Regions from separate parts of the Streptomyces sp. NBC_01092 genome, predicted to be linked through region 1. Evidence: predicted binding sites of a transcription regulator. Region 1 holds the regulator's gene; each other region holds the start of a gene.

Evidence for each region. Region 1 encodes HrcA, which represses chaperone genes, less so after heat shock. Its sites were predicted from a motif close to TTNGCACTCNGNNNNNCNGAGTGCNAA; they were not measured.
Region 2: the regulator HrcA is predicted to act here: its motif matches at 2,910-2,936, upstream of groES (co-chaperone GroES).
Region 3: the regulator HrcA is predicted to act here: its motif matches at 2,350-2,376, upstream of groL (chaperonin GroEL).

The regions. Positions count from the first base shown of each region.
Region 1 is NZ_CP108659.1:3,715,296-3,720,403, forward strand. Features, by position in the region: gene OG254_RS16660 (nitronate monooxygenase) at 1-596, opposite strand, end outside; gene dnaJ (molecular chaperone DnaJ) at 766-1,902, opposite strand; gene hrcA (heat-inducible transcriptional repressor HrcA) at 1,903-2,919, opposite strand; gene OG254_RS16675 (MBL fold metallo-hydrolase) at 3,086-3,817, shown strand; gene OG254_RS16680 (DUF3097 domain-containing protein) at 3,849-4,652, shown strand; gene OG254_RS16685 (Uma2 family endonuclease) at 4,642-5,108, opposite strand, start outside.
Region 2 is NZ_CP108659.1:6,459,179-6,464,286, reverse strand. Features, by position in the region: gene OG254_RS29640 (ester cyclase) at 1-635, shown strand, start outside; gene groL (chaperonin GroEL) at 714-2,339, opposite strand; gene groES (co-chaperone GroES) at 2,455-2,763, opposite strand; gene OG254_RS29625 (polysaccharide deacetylase family protein) at 2,966-3,784, opposite strand; gene OG254_RS29620 (polysaccharide deacetylase family protein) at 3,781-4,683, opposite strand; gene OG254_RS29615 (THUMP-like domain-containing protein) at 4,926-5,108, shown strand, end outside.
Region 3 is NZ_CP108659.1:4,998,017-5,003,124, forward strand. Features, by position in the region: gene OG254_RS22430 (NADH:flavin oxidoreductase) at 1-299, opposite strand, end outside; gene groL (chaperonin GroEL) at 565-2,187, opposite strand; gene OG254_RS22440 (cold-shock protein) at 2,486-2,692, opposite strand; gene OG254_RS22445 (MoaD/ThiS family protein) at 3,143-3,418, opposite strand; gene thrC (threonine synthase) at 3,485-4,771, opposite strand; SAM riboswitch class I at 4,790-4,959, opposite strand.

The sequences.
Region 1 (5,108 bases):
AGCGACAGCAGCCCGATGCCGGTGCCGTCGGTCTCGGGGTTGTCGCGATGGGTGCCCTGATGACCACCGGCTTCCACGCCCTGCACGATCACGGCATCGGCCCCGGCCCGCTGCACGGCGAGGGCCTCGTCCGGGGTGGTGGCGGTGACGAGGGTGACGGTGCCGGCCCGGCGCAGGGACTCCAGCACGTCGCTGCTGGGCACGCCGAAGTGGAACGAGACCACGGGCACCGGGTTGTCGAGGAGCACGGCGAGCTTGGCGTCGTAGCCGTCGTCCCGTCCGCTGTCCGGGTCCCCCAGCTCGACCTCGTACCAGGCGGCCTCACCGGCCAGCTGGTGGGCGTAGACGTCCACGGCCGCGGCGTCGGCGTACTCGGGCTGCGGCATGAACAGGTTGACGCCGAAAGGGCGCTGGGTCAGCCCGCGCAGCTGCTTGATCTCCTGGTACATCCCGTCGGCGGTTTTGTACCCGGCGGCGAGAAAGCCCAGCCCACCGGCCTCGCACACGGCGGCAGCGAGGTGCGGCACGGAGACGCCGCCTGCCATGGGGGCCTGCACGATCGGATGGGGGAAGAGATCGGTCAGTGCGGAGGACATGACGGCATGTTGTCACGTCCTCCGAACAAGTCCGAATCGGCCCTGTGCCCCGGCATCGGGCCGGGGAAAATCAGCCCGTCCGGCGTTTGAGGACGAGGCCCGTTCAGGGCCGAAGCGGGGGTCTGGGGGCGGCGGCCCCCAGCCACGGAACGCAACCCCCACGCACCGGTCAGCGACCGTTGAACGCGTCCTTCAACCGCGAGAACAGCCCTTGCTGACCCGGCTGGAACTGCCCCTGCGGGCGCTCCTCGCCGCGCAGCTTGGCCAGCTCGCGCAGCAGGCGCTCCTGTTCGGGGTCCAGCTTGTTCGGGGTCTGGACCTCGACGTGCACGATGAGATCGCCACGGCCGCCGCCCCGCAGATGCGTGACACCGCGCCCGTGCAGCGGGATCGACTGGCCGGACTGGGTGCCGGGCCGGATGTCGACCTCCTCCATGCCGTCCAGCGTCTCCAGCGGCACCTTCGTGCCGAGGGACGCGGCCGTCATCGGGATGGTGACCGTGCAGTGCAGGTCGTCGCCGCGCCGCTGGAAGGTCGAGTGCGGCAGCTCGTGGATCTCGACGTACAGGTCACCGGCGGGACCGCCGCCGGGCCCGACCTCGCCCTCACCGGCGAGCTGGATCCGCGTGCCGTTGTCGACACCGGCCGGGATCTTGACCGTCAGGGTCCGGCGGGACCGTACCCGGCCGTCGCCCGCGCACTCGGGGCACGGGGTCGGGACGACGGTGCCGAAGCCCTGGCACTGCGGACACGGCCGCGAGGTCATGACCTGGCCCAGGAAGGACCGCGTCACCTGCGACACCTCACCGCGGCCGCGGCACATGTCACACGTCTGGGCGGAGGTGCCGGGGGCAGCCCCCTCGCCGTTGCAGGTGTTGCAGACGACGGCCGTGTCGACCTGGATGTCCTTCGTCGTGCCGAAGGCCGCCTCGTCGAGCTCGATCTCCAGCCGGATCATCGCGTCCTGGCCGCGCCGGGTGCGCGAGCGCGGGCCGCGCTGGGACGCCGTACCGAAGAAGGCGTCCATGATGTCCGAGAAGTTCCCGAAGCCGCCCGCGCCGAAGCCGCCGGCGCCAGCGCCGCCCGCCTGGGACAGCGGGTCGCCGCCGAGGTCGTAGACCTGCTTCTTCTGCGGGTCCGACAGCACCTCGTAAGCGGCGTTGATCTCCTTGAACCGCTCCTGGGTCTTCGGATCCGGGTTGACGTCCGGGTGCAGCTCGCGAGCGAGCCGCCGGAAGGCCTTCTTGATCTCTTCCTGCGACGCGTCGCGACGCACGCCGAGCACGGCGTAGTAGTCCGTGGCCACTTACGACTCCGCCAGGATCTGTCCGACGTAACGTGCCACTGCGCGTACCGCTCCCATCGTTCCCGGGTAATCCATGCGGGTCGGTCCGACCACGCCGAGCTTGGCGACTGCCTCGCCGCCCGAACCGTAGCCCACCGACACGACAGACGTGGAGTTGAGTCCCTCATAGGCATTCTCGTGCCCGATGCGCACGGTCATGCCCGAATCCCCGGCCTCGCCAAGCAACTTGAGGAGCACGACCTGCTCCTCGAGCGCCTCCAGGACGGGCCGGATGGTGAGGGGGAAGTCATGCCCGAAGCGGGTGAGATTGGCGGTGCCGCCGATCATCAGCCGCTCCTCGTTCTCCTCGACGAGTGTCTCCAGGAGGGTGGAGAGCACGGTCGTGACGGTGCCGCGGTCCTCGATGTCGAAGGCCTCGACGAGGTCCTCGACGAGCCTTGGCACATCACTGAAGCGCCGCCCCGCGACCCGGCTGTTCAGCCGCGCCCGCAGATCCGCGAGCGCGGTCTCACCGAAGGGCGCGGGGCAGTCGATCATGCGCTGCTCGACCCGCCCGGTGTCCGTGATCAGCACGAGCATCACGCGCGCGGGTGCGAGCGAGAGCAGCTCGACGTGCCGGACCGTGGAGCGGGTCAGCGACGGGTACTGCACGACGGCGACCTGCCGGGTGAGCTGCGCGAGCAGCCGTACGGTGCGGGCCACCACGTCGTCGAGGTCGACGGCGCCGTCGAGGAAGTTCTGGATGGCGCGCCGCTCGGGCGGGGTCATCGGCTTGACGCCGGCGAGCTTGTCGACGAACAGCCGGTAGCCCTTGTCGGTGGGGATGCGCCCGGCGCTGGTGTGCGGCTGGGCGATGAAGCCCTCGTCCTCCAGGGCTGCCATGTCGTTGCGGACGGTCGCCGGCGAGACGCCGAGGTTGTGCCGCTCGGTCAGGGCCTTCGACCCGACCGGCTCCTCGGTCCCGACATAGTCCTGGACGATGGCGCGCAGCACCTGGAGCCTGCGTTCACTCAGCATTTCGCGCACACCTCCAGAAAGTCGTGCCGCTTGGCGTCTTTCCTGGCACTCTGTCCGTCCGAGTGCCAGCCGTCCCCGGCCAAGTGTACGGCGGTGGGGTACGCCCCGGGCAAGGCCGGGCCAGGTCCTTCGTGCTTGGCGATGGTGTCTTGGCTAGCGTCGCCGTATGACGGTGACTTGGGAAGAGCTGGGGTGGGAGCGGCTGGCGGCCGGGGTGGGCCGGTGCCGGCTTCCGGTGTGGGACTGCACGGCGGGGCTGGTCGTGGGGGACGGCACCGCACTGATCGTCGACGCCGGGTCAAGCCTCGCGGAGGGCGTGCGGTTGCGTACGCAGGCGCAGTGGCTCGCGGGTCACCGTGTGACTCATCTCGCGCTGACGCATCCCCACTTCGACCACGTCTTCGGGGCGGCGGCGTTCGCGGGCGCCGAGGTCTACGGCCCTGTTGGCATGGAGACGGTGCTCGACGGGCGCCACGCGCGCGAGGAGCTGCGCGCCGACGCGGTCGGCAACGGCCTGGACCCGGCCGCGGCGGAGGAGGCGGTGGACGCGCTGATCCGCCCGCACCACCATGTCAGCGGCGAGTGGACGCTCGACCTGGGCGGCGGCCGCCAGGTCCTGCTGGCGAACGTGGGGCCCGCGCACACCGCCCACGACCTGGTGGTGCTCGTGCCGGGCGAGCGGGAGGTGGTGTTCTGCGGCGATCTGGTGGAGCAGTCCGGCGAGCCGCAGGCGGGGCCCGACGCCGTACCGTCGCACTGGCCGGCCGCCCTTGACCGCCTGCTGGAGCTGGGCGGCGAGGACGCGCTGTACGTGCCCGGTCACGGAGCGGTGGTGGACTCGGTGTTCGTACGGCGTCAGCGAGACGAGCTCGCATCCAGATTCGGCGTGTCGCAGTGACCGTGGGGGCGCTTCTCCTATCGTCATCCGAATGCGCCAGTACTCCCCGGACCTGACCCCGCCCTGGAAGAAGCCCAAGCCCGTCCCCGAGGTCCCGGCGGAGCCCGGCCTGGTGGTCGAGGAGCCCGGCACGGGGTTCTGCGGCGCGGTGATCCGCTGCGAGGCGGGCACGGTCACCCTGGAGGACCGCTTCGGCAAGCACCGGGTGTTTCCGCTGGAGCCGCGCGGGTTCCTGCTGGAGGGCAAGGTGGTGACCCTGGTCCGGCCGTCGTCCGCCGCTCCTGCGCGCCCCACCCGTACGGCATCCGGTTCGGTCGCCGTCCCCGGCGCACGCGCGCGCGTGGCCCGCGCCGGCCGTATCTACGTCGAGGGCCGGCACGACGCCGAGCTGGTCGAGAAGGTGTGGGGCGACGACCTGCGCATCGAGGGCGTGGTGGTGGAGTACCTGGAGGGCGTCGACGACCTGCCGTCGATCGTGGCCGAATTCGCACCCGGCCCGGACGCACGGCTGGGAGTCCTGGTGGACCACCTTGTACCCGGCACGAAGGAGTGGCGTATCGCGGAGTCGGTGACGAGCGGGCACGCGCTGGTCGTGGGCCACCCGTACATCGACATCTGGGAGGCGGTGAAGCCGTCAGCCCTGGGAATCGCGGGGTGGCCACGGGTGCCGCACGGCCAGGACTGGAAGACGGGGGTGTGCCGGGCGCTGGGGTGGCCTTCGGAGAACACCGGGGCGGTGTGGCAGGCGATTCTGCAGCGGGTGGGGTCTTACAAGGACCTGGAGCCGCAGCTGCTGGGGCGGGTGGAGGAGCTGATCGACTTCGTCACGGCCTAGCACCGAGCGGTGGCAATGTGCCGAACCTGCTCGTGTCCAGATCGATGCCCACCCATGGCAGCGGCACCGAATCACCGAACTTACGGGTCCGCTCCGACTGGTAGTCGGCCGAAAGTCCGCTGCCGACCGGCTCCGACAGCACCAGACACTTGGCTTCGAAGGGGTCGATGATCAGGTATACGGGGATTCCACCGGCCGCGTAGAGCGACCGCTTCTCCACGTAGTCACGGTGGACGCTGGTCTTGGAGACGACCTCCACCAACATGGTCACGGCGCCTGCGAGTACGAGCCGCCCGGGGCCGTCATCGGCACCGACCTCCAGGACGACCAGGTCCGGTTGTGGCTCGCTGTACTCACCGGGAAAGGCCACGTCCTGCGTCTGCAGCCGGTCCCATCCGCCCGGCGGGATCTGATCCTGCACTGCCTGCACGATGCGGTTGTGGACCTTGTCGGGTC
Region 2 (5,108 bases), 2.7 Mb from region 1:
TGATGGACAGGTGGGTCGAGCAGACCGAGGGGAAGCGGACGGCGACCCACGACATCATCGGCAAGGACCGGTCCGACTCGGGGCACTTCATCGAGATCGTGGAGTTCGCGTCGTACGAGGATGCGATGCGCAACTCCAACCTTCCCGAGACCGATCGGATCTTCCGGGAGATGGTCGCGCTCTGCGACGAGACGCCGACGTTCACCGATCTGGACGTCATCCGGGACGAGCAGCTGAACGTCCTGGCCGCGCGGGCCTTCTTCGAGAACATGGGGACGATGGCGCCGGAGGCCATCGGCGAGCACCTCACCGACGACTACGTGGATCACGATCCGTCGTATCCGCAGCCCGTGCGGGGTGTCGACGGGATCCGTGAGCAGTACGCGGGCTGGCGGGCCGCGTTCGACTTCACCTTCCGGATCGACGACCAGATGGCGCAGGACGACCAGGTGTGCACGCGGTGGATGTGGACGGCGCGGCACAAGGGTGACTTCCTGGGGATCGCGGCGACCGGGCAGGACGTGACCATGCGGGGCATGACCTGGCAGCGGTTCCGGGACGGCAGGATCTGCGAGAGCCACTGGCTGTACGACCGGGCCGGGCTGCTGGAGCAGCTGGGGGTACTCGGTCGGTGAAGCCCGCGAAGGGGAAGGCCCCGGTCCCGCACGTGAGTGCGGGACCGGGGCCTTTTACGAGCGGTTGAGCGACTGGGCTCAGTGCGCGTGCCCGTGGCCGTGGCCACCGGCAGCCGGCTCTTCCTCTTCCTTCTTCTCGACGACCAGGGTCTCGGTCGTCAGGAGGAGGGAGGCGATGGAGGCGGCGTTCTCCAGGGCGGAGCGGGTGACCTTGACCGGGTCGATGACGCCGGCCTTGACCAGGTCGCCGTACTCGCCGGTCGCGGCGTTGAAGCCCTGGCCCTTGTCGAGCTCGGCGACCTTGGAGGTGATGACGTAACCCTCCAGGCCGGCGTTCTCGGCGATCCAGCGCAGCGGCTCGACGACCGCGCGGCGGACGACGGAGACGCCCGTGGCCTCGTCGCCGGTCTTGCCGAGGCCGCCCTCCAGCACCTTCGCGGCGTGGACGAGCGCGGAGCCACCACCGGAGACGATGCCCTCCTCGACCGCGGCGCGGGTCGCGGAGATGGCGTCCTCCAGACGGTGCTTCTTCTCCTTCAGCTCCACCTCGGTGGCGGCGCCGACCTTGATCACGCACACGCCGCCGGCCAGCTTCGCGAGGCGCTCCTGGAGCTTCTCGCGGTCCCAGTCGGAGTCGGTGTTCTCGATCTCGGCCTTGATCTGGGCGACGCGGCCCGTGACGTCCGCGGAGTCGCCGCCGCCGTCGACGACCGTGGTGTCGTCCTTGGTGACGGTGACGCGGCGGGCGCTGCCCAGCACGTCCAGGTCGGCCTGGTCGAGCTTGAGGCCGACCTCCTCGGAGATGACCGTGGCGCCGGTGAGGACCGCCAGGTCCTGCAGCATCGCCTTGCGGCGGTCACCGAAGCCGGGGGCCTTGACCGCGACCGCGTTGAAGGTGCCGCGGATCTTGTTGACGACCAGGGTCGACAGGGCCTCGCCGTCGACGTCCTCGGCGATGATCAGCAGCGGCTTCGAGGCACCCGACTGGATGACCTTCTCGAGCAGCGGCAGCAGGTCCTGGATGGAGGAGATCTTGCCCTGGTTGATGAGGATGTAGGGGTCCTCCAGGACGGCCTCCATGCGCTCCTGGTCCGTCACGAAGTACGGCGACAGGTAGCCCTTGTCGAAGGCCATGCCCTCGGTGAAGTCCAGCTCCAGACCGAAGGTGTTGGACTCCTCGACGGTGATGACACCGTCCTTGCCGACCTTGTCCATCGCCTCGGCGATGAGCTCGCCGACCTGGCTGTCCTGGGCGGACAGGCCGGCCACGGCGGCGATGTCGGACTTGTCGTCGACCGGACGGGCGGTCGCGAGGAGCTCCTCGGAGATCGCGGCCACGGCCGCGTCGATGCCCTTCTTCAGCAGCGCCGGGGAGGCACCCGCGGCGACGTTCCTCAGGCCCTCGCGGACCAGCGCCTGGGCCAGCACGGTGGCGGTGGTGGTGCCGTCACCAGCGATGTCGTTGGTCTTGGTCGCCACCTCCTTCACCAGCTGGGCGCCGAGGTTCTCGAACGGGTCGTCGATCTCGACCTCACGGGCGATCGTGACACCGTCGTTGGTGATGGTGGGCGCGCCGAACTTCTTGTCGATGACGACGTTGCGGCCCTTGGGGCCGATCGTCACCTTGACCGTGTCGGCCAGCTTGTTGACGCCGCGCTCGAGGGCGCGACGGGCGTCCTCGTCGAACTTCAGGATCTTCGCCATGGGAGCGGTTCAGCCCTCTCGGAAAACGTGGGTGAAACGAACCGCGCCCCTGACGCCCGGCTTCATAAGGTCGCGGGGGCCAGGGGCGCAGCTCAAAGCAAATGCTTCGGGTGAACTACTTCTCGATGATCGCGAGCACGTCGCGAGCCGAGAGGACGAGGTACTCCTCGCCGTTGTACTTCACCTCGGTGCCGCCGTACTTGCTGTACAGCACGATGTCGCCGGTCTTGACGTCGAGCGGGAGACGCTCGCCGTTCTCGAAGCGGCCCGGGCCCACGGCCAGGACGACGCCCTCCTGGGGCTTCTCCTTGGCGGTGTCCGGGATGACCAGGCCAGAGGCGGTGGTCTGCTCGGCGTCGAGCGGCTGGACCACAATGCGGTCCTCAAGCGGCTTGATGGCAACCTTGGAGCTGGTGGTCGTCACGATCCGACCTCCCCCTTCGGAGATCTCACGGGGTTAACTGTCTGAGGTGGCGACCAGGTGGATCCGTCGTCGCGGGTGCCGGACCTGCCCGTCGCGTTGTTGGCACTCTCCAGTGGGGAGTGCCAGACCTGAGACTATGACCGCGATTAGCACTCGGTCAAGCGGAGTGCCAATCACGTCGGGGGGACCCGGGCTGGATGGCCTACAGGTAGTCCTCCAGGCGGCCCACCGTCAGCCCCCGCTGCTGGACCTCCCGCAGCAGCCTCGTCGTGCGCTCCCGCAGGGACAGGCCGGCCGGCTCCCCCGAGGGGACGGACACGATGTCGCCGGCCCGCAGCCGCTGGGGGCCGTGCGCGTACGTCAGTTCGCCGTCCCCCTCCAGCGCCGCACGCCACAGCACGACCGCCGTCACGCCGCAGTCGGCCGCCGCGCGCAGTGTGGTGGTGTCGTAGGTGCCGTAGGGCGGGCGGAAGAGGCGGGGGCGGATGCCGAAGCGGGCGCGGAGCTTGTTCTGCTGGCCGCAGATCTCGGCGCGCTGGCCGGCGTACGGCAGACCGCGCAGGGCGGCGTGGTCGAGGGTGTGGTTCTGGATCGACGCGCCGACCGAGCGCAGCCGGGCGAAGTGGCCGTAGCCCGGGCCGACCACGCTGTCGGTGAGGAACATGCTGACGGGCAGCCGCAGTTCGCGGACCATGTCGACGAAGCGGGGGTCCTTCTCGGCGCCGTCGTCGTAGGTGAGGAAGACGACCTTGTCGCGGGTGAGGACGCGGTGCACGACGGGCAGCGCGTCGCCGGCCGGGTGCGGCAGCCGCCGGGCGGGCGGGGGCGGCGGCTCGGGCAGCGGGGCGCTCAGGCCCCAGCGGCGGTACGGCCGGTCCGTGTGCGCCGGGTTCTTCGCCGACCGTGCCGCCCGCTCGCCGGGTTCTCCGCGCGGGTCGGCAGGACCGGCCGACCCGGCGCAGCCGGCGAGCAGGGCGGACGTCAGGACCAGGGCGGCGAGCGCCCCGGGGGCCGACCTCACAGGTAGTCCTCCAGCCGGGCCACCGCGTACCCCTCGGCCGTCACCTTGTTCAGGAACCGGCGGATCATGTCGGGCATTGTGCCCTTCCAGTCCTCCCGGCCCCGGAAGTGACTGAGCACGATGTCACCCGGACGGATCTTCCGGTCCCACTCGCGGTACTCCCAGTGGTCGACGAACACCTCCTCGTTCCACAGGGGGACGTACCGGACGCCGCAGGACTTCGCCGCGCGCAGCGTGTTGCGGTTGTAGTTGCCGAAGGGCGGGCGGAAGAGCAGCGGGCGCTTGCCGTAGCGCTCCTCGATGACGTCCTGCATGCTGCAGATCTCGTGCTGCTGACGGCGATAGGAGAGGGCCGGCAGGTAGAGGTGGTGGAGGGTGTGGTTGTTCAGGACCACGCCCCTGCGCTGCATCTTCCTGAAGTAGCCGTAGTCGTCCTCGATCACGTAGTTGCTGAGGAAGGCGGTGTACGGCACCTTCAGATCGCTCATCATCCGCAGGAACACCGGGTCCTTCTCGGCGCCGTCGTCGATGGTGAGGAAGACGACCCGCTCCTTGGTCGGGACGGTCGTGAAGACCGGCGGGAGGCCGAGCTCCTCGTGCCCGTCGACCTCGAAGCCGTCACGGGTGGTGATCCCCGGCTTCTTGGCCGGGGGCGGCGGGGGCGTGAGCGGGACTCGTTCCAGGCGCCAGCGTCTGGCGGCGGCGACACGGGCGGCGTGCGCGGACTGGGCGGACTGGAACTTCTTGGCGTGCGGGGTCGATGTCGCGGCCGGGGGCGGCGCCTTGTGCGGCTGCCCCTGGCCGGCGGTGGCGTCCGGGGCCTCGATCCCGCTGCCACGTCCACCGCCCACGCCGCCGCCCTGCGCGCAGCCGGACGCGATGGCGGCGACGGCGAGCACGGCGACGACTCCCCGGACCCGTGCACGCCGGGCCGCCTCCCTGGTCCCACGACGACGACCTGCGGGGATCCCTTTTCGGAGCCTTTTGTCATTTTGTACTACTAGTCGCATGGAGCCGGATCCTGGCAGGCGCCCGCCCCGAAGCCGGGCCGACACCGCCGCAGGCGGCGGACCATCCACCGACTGGCCCACAGCGAACCGGCGGTGAGCGGGCGGTAGGCCGCCTGGCCGACAATGACCCGGTGAACGACCACCTCGCCTCCTTCGACTCCCTCCTCACCCCCGAGGGCCGCACCCTCCTCCACACCGTCCGCGACACCGACCCCGCCGACGAACTCGCCGTCGCCACCAGGCTGCGCCGCGAGCACCCCGCCGAGCTGGTGTCGGCGGCGCTCGGGCAGGCGCGGCTGCGGCAGCGGGCGGTG
Region 3 (5,108 bases), 1.3 Mb from region 1:
GCGTCCGCGACCCTCGCCCACCCGGCCAGCTGCTCCTCCCCGTGGAACCGCGGCACCCGGTCGCTCTGCCCGGCGGACTCGTGCCCGACGTACGTCCCCTCGGTGACGATCAGTCCCACTCCGGCGGCGGCCCGCCGCGAGTAGTACGACTCCACGTCGGCACCGGGCACACCGCCCGGCGAGAACATCCGGGTCATCGGCGCCATCACGATGCGGTTCGGGACGGTGAGGCCGTTGATCACGGTCGGCCGGGACAGGATCTGGGCCGCACGGGCGGCGGCGGGCTGGGTGACGGTCACGTAGGAGCTCCTGGGGAGGGGGTTTTGTCTATACCGGCTGGTATGTGCACACGCATTGTTGCACCACATTAAGCAACGATGCGTGTGAGGCTGCGCATTCCCAAGGAGGGGGATGGGTTTCGCGAGCGAGTACGGGTGCGTGGGGGCTGGTCGCGCACCACCCGCACCCGCCAAAACACCGAGGGCGGCACCCCCTGTCGCAACAGGAGGTGCCGCCCTCGGCAAAAGGACGTTGATCAACCGGAGGCCAGGCCCCCGACGTCGATCAGAAGTCCATGTCACCGCCCGGCATACCGCCACCGGCAGGCGCGGCGGCCTTCTCCGGCTTGTCGGCGATGACGGCCTCGGTGGTCAGGAACAGCGCAGCGATCGACGCGGCGTTCTGCAGCGCGGAACGCGTCACCTTCGCCGGGTCGATGATGCCCTCGGCGATCATGTCGACGTACTCGCCGGTCGCGGCGTTCAGACCGTGGCCGACCTGAAGGTTGCGCACCTTCTCGACGACGACGCCACCCTCCAGACCACCGTTGACGGCGATCTGCTTGAGCGGGGCCTCCAGGGCGAGCTTCACGGCGTTGGCGCCGGTCGCCTCGTCACCCTCCAGGTCCAGCTTCTCGAAGACACCGGAAGCCTGCAGCAGGGCCACGCCGCCACCGGCGACGATGCCCTCCTCGACGGCCGCCTTGGCGTTGCGCACGGCGTCCTCGATGCGGTGCTTGCGCTCCTTGAGCTCGACCTCGGTCGCGGCACCGGCCTTGATGACGGCCACGCCGCCCGCGAGCTTCGCCAGGCGCTCCTGGAGCTTCTCGCGGTCGTAGTCCGAGTCGCTGTTCTCGATCTCGGCGCGGATCTGGTTGACCCGGCCCTGAACCTGCTCGGAGGAGCCGGCACCGTCGACGATGGTGGTCTCGTCCTTGGTGATGACGACCTTGCGGGCCTTGCCAAGGAGGTCCAGGGAGGTGTTCTCGAGCTTGAGACCGACCTCCTCGGAGATGACCTCGCCACCGGTGAGGATGGCGATGTCGTTCAGCATCGCCTTGCGGCGGTCACCGAAGCCCGGGGCCTTGACGGCGACGGACTTGAAGGTGCCGCGGATCTTGTTGACGACCAGGGTCGACAGGGCCTCGCCCTCGACGTCCTCGGCGATGATCAGCAGCGGCTTGCCCGACTGCATGACCTTCTCCAGGAGCGGGAGCAGGTCCTTGACGGAGCCGATCTTGGAGTTGGCGATGAGGATGTACGGGTCGTCGAGCGACGCCTCCATCCGCTCCATGTCGGTGGCGAAGTACGCCGAGATGTAGCCCTTGTCGAAGCGCATACCCTCGGTGAGCTCCAGCTCCAGACCGAAGGTCTGGGACTCCTCGACGGTGATGACGCCTTCCTTGCCGACCTTGTCCATGGCCTCGGCGATGAGCTCGCCGATCTGGGTGTCGGCGGCGGAGATGGAGGCCGTGGAGGCGATCTGCTCCTTGGTCTCGACATCCTTGGCCTGCTCAAGGAGAGCGGCGGAGACGGCCTCGACGGCCTTCTCGATACCGCGCTTGAGGGCCATCGGGTTGGCGCCGGCGGCTACGTTGCGCAGGCCCTCCTTGACCAGGGCCTGGGCGAGAACGGTCGCGGTGGTCGTACCGTCACCGGCGACGTCGTCCGTCTTCTTGGCGACTTCCTTGACCAGCTCGGCGCCGATCTTCTCGTACGGGTCCTCGAGCTCGATCTCCTTGGCGATGGAGACACCATCGTTGGTGATCGTGGGGGCGCCCCACTTCTTCTCGAGGACGACGTTGCGGCCCTTGGGGCCGAGCGTCACCTTCACGGCGTCCGCGAGCTGGTTCATGCCGCGCTCGAGGCCGCGCCGCGCCTCCTCGTCGAACGCGATGATCTTGGCCATGTGAAGTGGTCCCTCCAGGACTGGGGGTGATTCCTTCGGACCGCGCCCGCGCCCGCGACGGACGGCTCGCCGGCCTCGTGGTTCCTTGCCCCACCCGGCCTGCGGGCCTCACCGACCCGGTCCTTCTTTGTCACTCTCACCTTCAGAGTGCTAACGCAATGATTAGCACTCGACCCATGCGAGTGCAAGCGGCTCTCGGGGATCGAGCCCTGGAGTCGGGGGCATGGCGAAGGGCTCGCACCCCGGGAGGTGCGAGCCCTTCGAAGAAGAACGTCGCTGCTGTTAGTCGACGCGTGCTTCAGCCGGTGGCCAGACGGACCATGTCCGCCTGCGGCCCCTTCTGGCCCTGCGAGATCTCGAAATCGACCCGCTGGCCTTCCTCCAGGGTGCGGTACCCGTCCATCTGGATCGCGCTGTAGTGGACGAAAACATCCGCACCACCGTCGACCGCGATGAAGCCGTACCCCTTCTCCGCGTTGAACCACTTGACGGTGCCCTGAGCCATGCCTAACTCCCCTATTACTGGCCCTTGCACAGATCCACACTTCGCGGATCCGGGTCAGACCTCACCCCCCATCGGTCGGGGGCGTGCGCCGGAACGCGTCGACCGCGGCTGAATGTATCTGCCCAACTGCCGTCTGCAACAGGTCAATCGGACGAGAATTCCGGGCACGACCGGTCGGGAATGTGGGGACAATTCCGTTGACTTCAGGTCAAGTCGGACCCGGCATACGGAACGAAAGCCGCAAAAAACCCGCACACTTTGGCTACTTCTTGTCGGGCGTACGGCAAAAATCAAGGGCAACCGACTCGGAGATCGGCGGCACGTTCCCCAACTGTACCTCGCTCAACCACACAGAATTGCCCCCTCCGCTTCTCTCACGGAGGGGGCAATTCGGTGAACTCTCAGTAACCTGGGTTACCGATGGTAATGATCGGTCATTCGGTCAGCAGGTCAGCCGCCGGCGACGGCCGGAATGATGGAGACGCCGGCACCGTCGGGAGTGGCCGTCTCCAGCCCCTGCTCGAAACGCACGTCGTCGTCATTGACGTAGACATTGACGAAGCGGCGCAGCTTGCCCTGGTCGTCGAGAACCCGGGCGGCGATCCCGGTGTGGTTCTTCTCCAGGTCGGCGATGACCTCGCCGAGGTTGGCACCCTCGGCGGCGACCTCGGCCTGGCCACCCGTGTAGGTGCGCAGGATGGTGGGGATGCGGACGTTGACGCTCATACGGTGTGACCTCCGGTCAGTGTGCAGGTTCGGGTGAGGCGGCGTCCCGAGGGGCGCGGGGCTCCATCAGACGAGACCCGCCGCGCGGAACGAGTCGAGGTTGGGACGAATCGTCGCAGTCAGCCCCGTACCGGCCACCGCATCCAACGTCTTCAGCCCGTCGCCGGTGTTGAGCACGACAGTCGTGAGGCTCGGGTCCAGCACACCGTCCTCGATCAGCTTCTTCGCCACACCCACGGTCACCCCGCCGGCGGTCTCCGCGAAGATGCCCTCGGTCCGGGCGAGGATCTTGATCGCGTCGACGACCTGCTCGTCCGTCACGTCCTCCACAAACCCGCCCGTGCGGCGCGCGATGTCGAGGACGTACGGCCCGTCGGCCGGGTTCCCGATCGCCAGCGACTTGGCGATGGTGTTCGGCTTCTGCGGACGGACCACGTCGTGGCCGGCCTTGAACGCGGTCGACACCGGCGAGCAGCCCTCGGCCTGCGCGCCGAAGATCTTGTACGGCTTGTCCTCGACGAGCCCGAGCTTGATCAGCTCCTGCAGACCCTTGTCGATCTTCGTCAGCTGCGAGCCGGACGCGATCGGGACGACCAGCTGGTCCGGGAGCTGCCAGCCGAGCTGCTCGCAGATCTCGTACGCCAGGGTCTTGGAGCCCTCCGCGTAGTACGGCCGCAGGTTGACGTTGACGAAGCCCCAGCCCTCGCCGGCCGGGTCGCCGATCAGCTCGGAGCAGAAACGGTTCACGTCGTCGTAGTTGCCCTCGATGCCGACGAGCTCGCCGCCGTAGATCGCGGCCATGACGACCTTGCCCTGCTCCAGGTCGTGCGGGATGAACACGCAGGAGCGGAAGCCGGCGCGGGCCGCGGCGGCGCCCACCGCACCGGCGAGATTGCCGGTGGAGGAGCAGGACAGGGTGGTGAAGTTGAACGCGCGGGCGGCCTCGATGGCCTGGGCGACGACACGGTCCTTGAAGGAGTGCGTCGGGTTGCCGGAGTCGTCCTTGACGAACAGCTTGCCGGCCTCGACGCCGAGCTCACGGGCGAGGTTGTCGGCCTTGACGAGCTTGGTCCAGCCGGGGTTGATGTTCGGCTTGGTCGCCACGTCCGCGGGGACGGGCAGCAGGGGCGCGTAACGCCAGATGTTCGCGGGGCCCGCTTCGATCTGCTTGCGGAGCTCCTCGGCGTCGTAGCCCGAGAAGTCGTAGGCGATCTCCAGCGGGCCGAAACACTCCTCGCACGCGAAGACCGGTCCGAGGGGTACCCGGTGACCGCACTCGCGGCAGGACAGCGCCGCGGCGGGACCCAGGTCTACGGTGGAGTCGGTGGTGCTTGCAACAGTCTGCACAGCCATGTGAGGCGAGGCCCTTTCTCCTCATCTTCCTCACGACGCATCTCGCCGTGAGACGGATTTGGCACCTTCCCTAGCCGGGAGCCTCGCGGAGACGATCAACGGTGACGATCGACGCTGATCTACGAGAACCGACTGGAGGGTTGCCGGGGCTTCATCGGGCCGTATCCCTCTGCCCCTCTGGATGAGCGGTATTCGGTTGTTGACGACGGTCGACCTCGGACATGCGATGGTCACCCGCGTTGTTCAAGACTGTAACCGAACGCCAGGACAGTTGAGATAGCCGTCCGAACCGCGAGATGGATCACAAATCGCGTCCCGACAGTGAGGAGCCGCCGAT